DNA from 3 places in the Streptomyces sp. NPDC058051 genome. Region 3 is predicted to be linked to each of the others. Evidence: riboswitches for the same ligand, from Rfam matches in the RefSeq annotation. Region 3 holds a riboswitch; each other region holds the start of a gene.

Region 1 (3,253 bases), on a different contig from region 3:
AGTGGCAGGGTGCGGACCGTGCCGGTGCGGTCGTCGGCGGTGCCCACCAGCCCTTCGCCGGTCGCGAACCAGACACGCCCCTGCCAGTCCGGCGAGAGTCCGGTCACCGCGTCGTCCTGCGGTATCTCGGAGGTCAGGGACAGGCTCTGGTCGACGGTCAGCGTCCAGTCGCCGTCCGTGTTCCGGTGATGGCCGACCCGCAGGAGCGACCTGCTGCCGTCCACCACCACCAGGCGGTCGTTCTGGTCGATGTACGCGTAGACGCCACCCAGCAGCGAGCCCTTGGTGAGGGCGAGTTCGGCGATCGAGCCGCCGTCGTCCGGGTCCAGCAGGTGGACCGTGGGGACCTGCCCGAAGATGGGCGTGCACAACGCCACAGGATAGCCGTCGGACCCGACCAGCACGGTCGGGCAGGCGGACGCCAGGGCCACCCGATCCGAGGTGAGCGTGCCGGGCCCCGGCCCGGCCAGCGGCGTGGTGTCCGAGGACGCGGTGTCCCCGTGCATGGTGGCAGTGCCGTCCGGTCCGGTGTACGGGTTGTGGGGCGGCGCCGGAGCGAAGACCGAGCCGGTGGCGCTTGCGGGAGCCGCGCCCGCTGCGGCGACCACCGCAGCGGTGACGGCAGCGGCCAGCGCGGTGCGCAGCCGTGAACGGGCGGGGACGGCGAAGGTCATGCGGGTCTCCTGGGAATACGCGATACGGACGAGGGCACGTCTGAGGGCACGTCCGGCCCTGGCGCCGGGCCGTGCACATGGGCGGAGGACAAGAGGCGGGGGATGCGCCGAGCAGGTCCGCACCACGGTTGGCTGCCGAGGCGAAACCGGTGCGGAGGCGAAACAGAGAACCTCAGGCGATCACTGAGAGCTCTTGGACAGCTGTACCGAGGTCGTCATGCGTCAGGAAGGGACGATGACCAGGACGGGGACGATGACCAGGGCAGGGAGAATGGCCAGGACAGGGACGAGGGGCTGCGCCTGTCGGATCGTGGAAATGCCCGGGGAGCGCCTGCCGGAGCAGCGACACATGTGTTGGCCGACAAGGGAGCTGTCGACGCGGGACTACGACGTGTGCGTGATGACGGCACAGGCTGCCCGGGAGCTACACAGGCTGGAGGCGTGCCTCACCAGGTCGACATGGCGTCGCGCCGTCAGAAGAACTCCCGGATGCATGCCGGGAAGGCAATCAAGAGAAGCATGCCCCTGTCAAGAAGGGGCGTGGCTTCGACCCCGGTCCGAACGAGTCGGCAGCCGGGCCGGTCTGACGGAACATTCGGCGTAGCCGTGTTGTTGTGCGTCGTGGCGATGTGAGCATGACCATGCCTGCCGGACATTGCGCGAGGCTGCCGCCCCACGTAGCGTTCCGGGCAGGTCATGAGTGTCAGCGTCAAGCCCTGGCTTGCTGACCGGCAACCCTCCTGCGCGGTGGGGTGCTCCAGGTGATGACCAGGCGGAGCCCGTCCGGGTTCCGCAAGCGCGATGCGGGCCGAACCCTCGGGTCCGCCGAGACGGAAGGGCGGAGGTGACGGTCGTGGCACCCGTGTCCCGCCTGCTGGTCAGGGTTATCGCCCCGCGACGACGCCTCCACCTGTGCTCCCGGCCTCACATCGACCTGCAGCGCGTGGCCGCCGCGCTCTGTTGTTCCTGACCGCTCTCCCGCCGCCGAACCCTCCGGACGAGGGACGGTGATCACGTACGGTCGATCAGGAAGGCACCCCTCTCGTGTCCTCGTCTTCTTCGCTGAATTCCTCGCTGTCCTCTTCGCTCCACCTGGCCGTCGCGCTCGACGGCGCGGGCTGGCACCCGGCCGCATGGCGTGAGCCGGTGGCCCGTCCCGGGGACCTGCTCACTGCTCCGTACTGGGCCGACGTCATCACGGAGGCCGAGCGCGGCCTGCTCGACTTCGTGACGATCGAGGACGCGCTCGGGCTCCAGAGCTCGCACTTCGCGGAACCCGACGGCCGTACCGATCAGGTGCGGGGGCGGCTCGACGCGGTGCTCATCGCCGCCCGTGTGGCCCCGCTGACCCGGCACATAGGGCTCGTACCGACCGTGGTCCCCACCCACACCGAGCCGTTCCACATCTCCAAGGCGATCGCCACCCTCGACTACGTGAGCAACGGACGCGCGGGCCTGCGGATCCAGGTGTCGGCGCGGCGGAACGAGGCGGCCCACTTCGGGCGCCGTGCGATTCCGGGTGTCCGCATCGAAGACCTGGACAGCCCTGCCGTACAGGAGTTGATCGCCGAACTCTTCGAGGAGGCCGGCGACTACGTCGAGGCGGTGCGCCGCCTGTGGGACAGCTGGGAGGACTCCGCGGAGATCCGCGATTCCGCCACAGGCCGTTTCGTCGACCGCGACAAGCTGCACTACATCGACTTCGTGGGCCGACACTTCAGCGTCAAGGGCCCCTCGATCACGCCCCGGCCACCGCAGGGGCAGCCGGTCGTCAGCGCTCTGGCGCACCAGAGCGTCCCGTTCCAACTGGTGGCCCGGTCCGCCGACATCGGCTACGTCACCCCGCACGACGCAGACCAGGCACGTGCCGTCGTCGACGAGATCCGCCGCGAACAGGCCGTGGCCGGGCGTGCGGAGGAACCGCTGCACCTCTTCGGTGACCTGGTGGTGTTCCTCGACGACGACCCCGCGGCGGCGGCGGCCCGCCGGGCCCGCCTGGACGGCCTCGCGGGCTACGCGTACACCAGTGACGCGCCCGTGTTCACGGGCACGCCCGCTCAGCTGGCGGATCTGCTCCTGGAGTGGCAGCGGGCCGGACTCTCCGGCTTCCGGCTGCGCCCCGCCGTGATCGGCCACGACCTCAACGCGATCACCCGTGGCCTGGTGCCCGAACTGCAGCGCCGCAGCGCCTTCCGGCATGCCTACGAGGCCGACACCCTGCGCGGGCTGCTCGGACTCTCCCGCCCCGCCAACCGCTACGCCAACGCCTGAGCCGGAGGGACCACCGACATGAGCACCAGCAAGGACACCGGCAAGCCGCTCAAGCAGATCCATCTCGCGGCCCACTTCCCCGGGGTCAACAACACCACCGTGTGGAGCGACCCCGAGGCCGGCAGCCACGTCGAGTTCAGCTCGTTCGCGCACTTCGCGCGCACTGCCGAACGGGCCAGGTTCGACTTCCTGTTCCTCGCCGAGGGGCTTCGGCTGCGCGAACAGGGCGGCCGGATATACGACTTGGACGTGGTGGGACGCCCCGACACCTTCACGGTGCTGTCCGCCCTCGCCGCCGTCACCGAGCA
Region 2 (3,253 bases), on a different contig from region 3:
CCGAGATCGGCCCGACGGTCGACGAGAACGGTGTCGAGCGCAAGGTGTCGCCCCTGCAGAAGCTGCGCGCCAGGCTCAGCAAGGGCTACTTCGGCGAGGACAACCAGATCGCCAAGCCCACCGCCGAGGAGTACAAGGAGATCACCAGCGGCCACGGTCACCACTGATCGCCTGAACTGATCGCCACAGCAGGAGCCCCGTCCATCCGATGGACGGGGCTCTTTGCTGTCCGCGGCCCTCGATAAGGTGGAGGTGACCCCTTTTGGGGTGACCTCTTTTATCGGCTGTGGACCCTCAGGAGCGGACCATGAACGTTGTGACCCCGGGCGGCGGCGACAGCGTGGCGGACCGTTCCTGGCCCGGCGTGCTGAACCCCCTGCTGCGCGGCGAGGACCTGAGCGCGGACGACACCGCGTGGGCCATGGACCGCATCATGAGCGGTGAGGCGACCGATGTGCAGATCGCCGGTTTCGCGGTGGCGCTGCGCGCCAAGGGCGAGACGGTCGACGAGGTGTCCGGCCTGGTGCGCGCGATGTACGAGCACGCCCGCACCATCCACGTGCCCGGCCGCACGGTCGACATCGTCGGCACCGGAGGCGACCTCGCGAAGACGGTCAACATCTCCACGATGTCGGCGATCGTCATCGCGGGTACCGGCGCCAAGGTCGTCAAGCACGGAAACCGCGCCGCGTCCTCGGCGAGCGGTTCCTCCGACGTCCTGGAGAAGCTCGGCGTCAATCTGGAGCTCAGCGCGCAGCGGGTCGCCGAGGTCGCCGAGGAGGCGGGCATCACCTTCTGTTTCGCGGTGAAGTTCCATCCCGCCCTGCGCTACGCGGCCAAGGCCCGCAAGGAACTCGGCGCCCAGACCACCTTCAACATCCTCGGGCCGCTCACCAATCCCGCCCACGTGCGCGCCCAGGCCATCGGCGTCGCCGACCTGCGGATGGCGCCCATCGTCGCCGGAGTGCTCGCCGAGCGCGGCAATTCGTCGCTGGTCTTCCGCGGTGACGACGGTCTGGACGAGCTGACGACGACCGCGACCTCACGCGTCTGGGTGGTCCGGGACGGATCGGTGCGCGAGGAGGCGTTCGACCCGCGCGACATCGGCCTGGAGCTGGTGCCGACGCAGGCGTTGCGCGGCGCCGACGCCTCGTACAACGCGGATGTGGCCCGCCGGGTGCTGGCCGGCGAGCGAGGGCCCGTACGGGAGGCCGTGCTGCTCAACTCGGCGGCTGCGCTGGTGGCTCTGGACCCGACGGACGGCACGCTGAACGAGCAGCTCGCCGCCGGGATCGCCAAGGCCGCCGCATCCATCGACTCGGGCGCGGCCCGGGAGGCGCTGGACCGCTGGGTTGCGGTCAGCAACGCCTGAGAGCCTGTCGGGTGGCCTCTGATCGGGCGGAAGGTGACGCGGGGCGCGGTCCGGATCCTGGACCGCGCCTTGCGCGTCCACGCACGTATGGCAGGATGCTGGTCAGGTCATGAGTGACAGCGACTACGGCCCCGGCCCGCTGTCCGGCAACCCTCCGTCCGTGGCGGGGTGCCCCGGGTGAAGACCAGGCCGTAGGCAGCGAGGTCTGCGGCAAGCGCGGGCCCCTCGGCATCTGTGAATGCCAACCCCCGGGGTCCTGGTCCCTAGGGAGTCTCTTGTGAGCACGCGAATGCGATAGGGCTTCCCGGCCCTCCTCCGCACACCCCCTTTTCACTCTCCGCTGTGCTGCCGCGTATCCGTCGGCGCCTGCGATTCGCCTGCCTCTTACGGGAGTTCGCCATGTCTGTCTTCACTGCTGCCGCCGACCAGTCGCTTTGTGCCCCGCTGCCCGTTCTGGGACAGGATGTAACGGTTCCGCTGGTCACGGGTGGTGAAGTCACCTATGCCGCTCTCGACTACGCCGCCAGCGCCCCGGCCCTCCAGCGCGTCTGGGACGACGTCGCCGCCTACGCCCCGTACTACGGCAGCGTCCACCGTGGCGCCGGGTACCTCTCGCAGCTCTCCACGGACCTGTTCGAGAACAGCCGGGCGACCGTCGCCGAGTTCCTCGGCTGCCGGGCCGACGACCAGGTGATCTTCACCCGGTCGACCACCGACTCCCTCAACCTGCTGGCCGCCGTCCTCCCCGCCGACTGCCAGGTCTTCGTGTACGAGACCGAGCACCACGCCTCGCTGCTGCCGTGGCGCGACGCCCGGGTGACCTACCTGAACGCCCCGCGCACCCCGGCGCAGGCCGTCGAGACGCTGGAGCGCGCGCTCGCCGCCCGTGACCCCCACGGCCCCGCGCTGGTCTGCGTCACCGGCGCCTCCAACGTCACCGGTGAGCTGTGGCCGGTCAAGGAGCTGGCGGCCGCCGCGCACGCGCACGGTGCCCGGATCGTGCTGGACGCCGCCCAGCTCGCCCCGCACCACCCCGTCCACATCGCCGACCTGGACGTCGACTGGGTCGCCTTCTCCGGACACAAGCTGTACGCGCCGTTCGGCTCGGGTGTGCTCGCGGGCCGCGCCGACTGGCTCCAGGACGCCGAGCCGTACCTGGCCGGCGGCGGCGCCTCGCGCAAGGTCGCCCGCCGCACCGACGGCGGCGTGGACATCGAGTGGCACTCCACCGCCGCCCGCCACGAGGCCGGTTCCCCCAACGTCATCGGTGTGTACTCCATCGCCTCCGCCTGCAAGGCGCTGACCGAGGCGGGCTTCGGGAACCTGGTCGCCCGGGAGCAGCGCCTCGTCACCGCGGTCCGTGCCGGTCTCGCGGAGGTCCCCGAGGTGAAGGTGCTCTCGCTGTTCGGCGACGACGCCCCTCGGGTCGGCGTCATCTCCTTCGTGGTGGAGGGCTGGAACAGTTCGCACTTCGCGGCGGCGCTCTCCGCCGAGTACGGCATCGGGGTCCGCGACGGGCTGTTCTGCGCCCACCCGCTGCTCCGCACCCTGCTGGGCAGCGACCCGCAGGCGGTGGGCGAGTGCGGTGCGCCGGAGGCCGAGCCGGGCGAGCGCTCGTTGAACGCGATCCGGGTGAGCTTCGGGGCCGGTACGCCGGACGAGCACGTCGAGCGGTTCGTCGGCGCGGTCAAGGAGCTGGTGGGCAAGGGTGCCCGGTGGAAGTACCGGACCGAGGGCGGTCGCTGCGTCCCCGACCGGGGTGCGGCGCAGCTCTGACGGATGCGTGGCCCTTCGGCGGGGGACGGGCGGGCGGGCCCGTCCCCCGCCGAAGGGCCACGCCGTGACGCGGGGCGTTCCTACGCGTCGAGGCCGATGGCGAAG
Region 3 (3,253 bases):
TTGACGGCGCTCAGCCCGGAGACGAGCCCGCCGCCGCCGCGCTTCGCGTCGAGCGTCCCGTCCACGGCGAGGCTGTACGAGACCGGGCCGCGGTTGGACGCGACGAGGACCTGCGCAGCGGACCGGGCCCCGGACGAGGCATCGGGCCGGGCCCCGGACAAGGCTTCGGACGGGGCTTCGGACAAGGCTTCGGACGGGGCTTCGTGCTCGGAGACCATGTTGCGGAATCTAGCCCGATCACGAACCGCCCAAACGTGCGAAGTCAGGCCGCGCGGCGCGAGACGTACTCCTCGATCTCACGCATCGGGGGTCGTTCCTCGGTGTCCACCGCATGGGTGTGCGGGACGAAGCCGTCCTCGCCGCGTTCGAACTGGGTGAGCGACGGCCGTACTAAGTGACCCCGGGAAAGTCGGAGTTGCGCGGTCCGGTAGATGGCCGCCGCCATCCGGCCGAGGGCCTGGCCGTCCTGGTGGCGGTGTCTGCGCACCCCCACGTCGACCTGGGCCAGTGCGTCCAGGCCCACCGTGTGCAGCGCGTCGACCAGGAGTCCCAGCTCCACTCCGTAGCCGACGGGGAAGGGAAGCCGTTCGAGGAGGGAGCGGCGCACCGCGTACTCGCCGCCCAGCGGCTGGACGAAACCGGCCAGCTGCGGCCAGTGCAGATTGAGCAGGGGGCGGGCCACCAGTTCCGTGACGCGACCGCCCTGACCGGCGGTGTCGCCGAAGGGGCGGTCGTACATCGCCTTGACGAACTGCACGTCCGGTTCGGTCAGGAGCGGGCCGACGATGCCGGAGACGAAGTCCGCCGAGAAGTCCTTCAGATCGGCGTCGACGTACGCGACGATGTCACCCCCGGTCACCAGCAGCGACCGCCACAGGACCTCGCCCTTCCCGGGCACGGCGGGTATCCGGGGGAGTATCGCGTCCCGGTGCACCACCCGGGCGCCGGCCTCCCGGGCCACCCGCGCGGTGGCGTCCGTGGAACCGGAGTCGATCACCACGAGTTCGTCGACGAGACGGACCTTCTCCATCAGCTCGCGCCGGATCGTCGCGACGATCTCGCCGACCGTCGCCTCCTCGTTCAGCGCGGGCAGGACGACGCTCACGCTCCCGCGACGCGGCTCCCGGGCCTTGGCGGCGAGCAGCCGGTCCAGCGGGCGGTCGGTGGCGGACCAGGAACGCCTGGCCAGCCAGTGTTCGACCTCTTCCAGCACGCTCGATACTCCCTGTATGTGATCCATCTCGCGGTTCGGACGACTATCTCAACAGTCCGGTGCTTCGGTTACAGTCTTGAACAACGCGGATGACCCTCGCATGTCGGGGTCCGTCCGCCGAAAAACGCCTGGATCGACGATCCAGTGCCATAGCGCTCATCCAGAGGGACTGAGGGAACGGCCCGTTGAAGTCCCGGCAACCCTCCTGCCGACCGCGAGGTCAGGTGGGGAAGGTGCCAATTCCGTCTCGTGGCGAAATGCGTCGCGAGGAAGATGAGGAGAAAGGGCCTCGCCACCATGGCTGCGCAGACTGTTGCAGTAAGCACCAATTCTTCCGACGACGCTGTCGATCTCGGCCCCGCCGCGGCGCTTTCCTGTCGCGAGTGCGGCGAGCGTTTCGAGCTCGGCCCCCTCTTCGCCTGTGCGTCCTGTTTCGGGCCGCTCGAAGTGGCGTACGACCTGCCGAGCGGCTCTCCCGACGAGCTGAAGAAGCGCATCGAGGCCGGACCGAACAACATCTGGCGTTACGCGCCGCTGCTGCCGGTCCCCGCCGATGTCGCGGACAAGCCCAACATCAACCCCGGCTTCACCAAGCTGGTCAAGGCCGACAACCTCGCCCGCGAGCTGGGCGTCACCGGCGGCCTGTACGTGAAGGACGACTCCGGCAACCCGACGCACTCCTTCAAGGACCGTGTCGTCGCCATCGCCGTCGAGGCCGCCCGCGCCTTCGGTTTCACCACGCTCTCCTGCTCCTCCACCGGCAACCTCGCCGGTGCGGTGGGTGCCGCCGCCGCCCGCGCCGGCTTCCGCTCCTGCGTGTTCATCCCGCACGACCTGGAGCAGGGCAAGGTCGTCATGGCCGCGGTGTACGGCGGCGAGCTGGTCGGCATCGAGGGCAATTACGACGACGTCAACCGCTTCTGCTCGGAGCTCATCGGCGACCCGCTCGGCGAGGGCTGGGGCTTCGTCAACGTCAACCTGCGCCCGTACTACGGCGAGGGTTCCAAGACCCTGGCGTACGAGATCTGCGAGCAGCTCGGCTGGCGGCTGCCCGACCAGATCGTCATCCCGATCGCGTCCGGATCGCAGCTCACGAAGATCGACAAGGGGCTGCAGGAACTGATCAGGCTCGGCCTCGTCGAGGACAAGCCCTACAAGATCTTCGGCGCCCAGGCCGAGGGCTGCTCCCCCGTCTCCACCGCCTTCAAGGCCGGACACGACGTCGTACGGCCCCAGAAGCCGAACACCATCGCCAAGTCCCTGGCGATCGGCAACCCGGCCGACGGGCCGTACGTCCTGGACATCGCCCGCCGCACTGGCGGTGCGGTCGAGGACGTCGACGACGAGCAGGTCGTCGACGCCATCAAGCTGCTGGCGCGCACCGAGGGCATCTTCGCGGAGACGGCGGGCGGGGTGACGGTCGGTGTGACGAAGAAGCTCATCGAGGCGGGCCTGCTCGACCCGACGCTGACCACCGTCGTCCTCAACACCGGCGACGGCCTCAAGACCCTGGACGCGGTGGCCGCGACCTCGCAGGCGACCGCGACGATCCGGCCGAGCCTGGACGCCTTCCGCGCCGCCGGCCTCGCCGGCAGCTGACCACCCGAGACTGAAGAAAGGCACCCCTCATGAGCGTCAAGGTCCGCATCCCCACCATTCTCCGCACCTACACGGGCGGCCAGGCCGAGGTCCCGGCCGAGGGCGCGACCCTCTCCCAGGTCATCGAGTCCCTGGAGCAGAACCACCCCGGCATCGCCGCCCGCGTCCTGGACGACCAGGGCAAGCTGCGCCGCTTCGTGAACGTGTACGTCAACGACGACGACGTGCGCTTCGAGGGCGGCCTGGAGACGGCGACGCCGGACGGCGCCGGGATCTCGATCATCCCGGCTGTGGCGGGCGGCTGCTGACCGCCTTTCCGGCCTGACAGCGATATCGGAATTGCCCCCTCTGCGAGAGAAGCGGAGGGGGCAATTCTGCATGGTTGAGCGCGGTAGAGTGTGGGAAGTCCCCCCAGCTGCTCGCGCCGCCCGCAGATAAGAA

What was found. Region 3 has a riboswitch for S-adenosylmethionine ahead of thrC (threonine synthase). Riboswitches for the same ligand answer to the same signal wherever they lie in the genome.
Region 1: another riboswitch for S-adenosylmethionine. It lies ahead of ACFVUT_RS18310 (putative leader peptide); the one in region 3 lies ahead of thrC (threonine synthase).
Region 2: another riboswitch for S-adenosylmethionine. It lies ahead of ACFVUT_RS09810 (aminotransferase class V-fold PLP-dependent enzyme); the one in region 3 lies ahead of thrC (threonine synthase).

Annotation. Positions count from the first base shown of each region.
Region 1 is NZ_JBHVRW010000010.1:192,228-195,480, forward strand. It holds gene ACFVUT_RS18300 (hypothetical protein) at 1-674, opposite strand, end outside; gene ACFVUT_RS18305 (putative leader peptide) at 1,059-1,169, opposite strand; SAM riboswitch class IV at 1,367-1,479, shown strand; gene ACFVUT_RS18310 (putative leader peptide) at 1,537-1,644, shown strand; gene ACFVUT_RS18315 (LLM class flavin-dependent oxidoreductase) at 1,737-2,945, shown strand; gene ACFVUT_RS18320 (NtaA/DmoA family FMN-dependent monooxygenase) at 2,964-3,253, shown strand, end outside.
Region 2 is NZ_JBHVRW010000004.1:411,890-415,142, reverse strand. It holds gene ACFVUT_RS09820 (cytochrome bc complex cytochrome b subunit) at 1-167, shown strand, start outside; gene trpD (anthranilate phosphoribosyltransferase) at 308-1,372, shown strand; SAM riboswitch class IV at 1,478-1,595, shown strand; gene ACFVUT_RS09810 (aminotransferase class V-fold PLP-dependent enzyme) at 1,772-3,148, shown strand; gene ACFVUT_RS09805 (Lrp/AsnC family transcriptional regulator) at 3,229-3,253, opposite strand, start outside.
Region 3 is NZ_JBHVRW010000019.1:79,334-82,586, forward strand. It holds gene ACFVUT_RS26540 (trehalose-6-phosphate synthase) at 1-218, opposite strand, end outside; gene ACFVUT_RS26545 (glucosyl-3-phosphoglycerate synthase) at 263-1,213, opposite strand; SAM riboswitch class I at 1,367-1,493, shown strand; gene thrC (threonine synthase) at 1,511-2,812, shown strand; gene ACFVUT_RS26555 (MoaD/ThiS family protein) at 2,842-3,120, shown strand.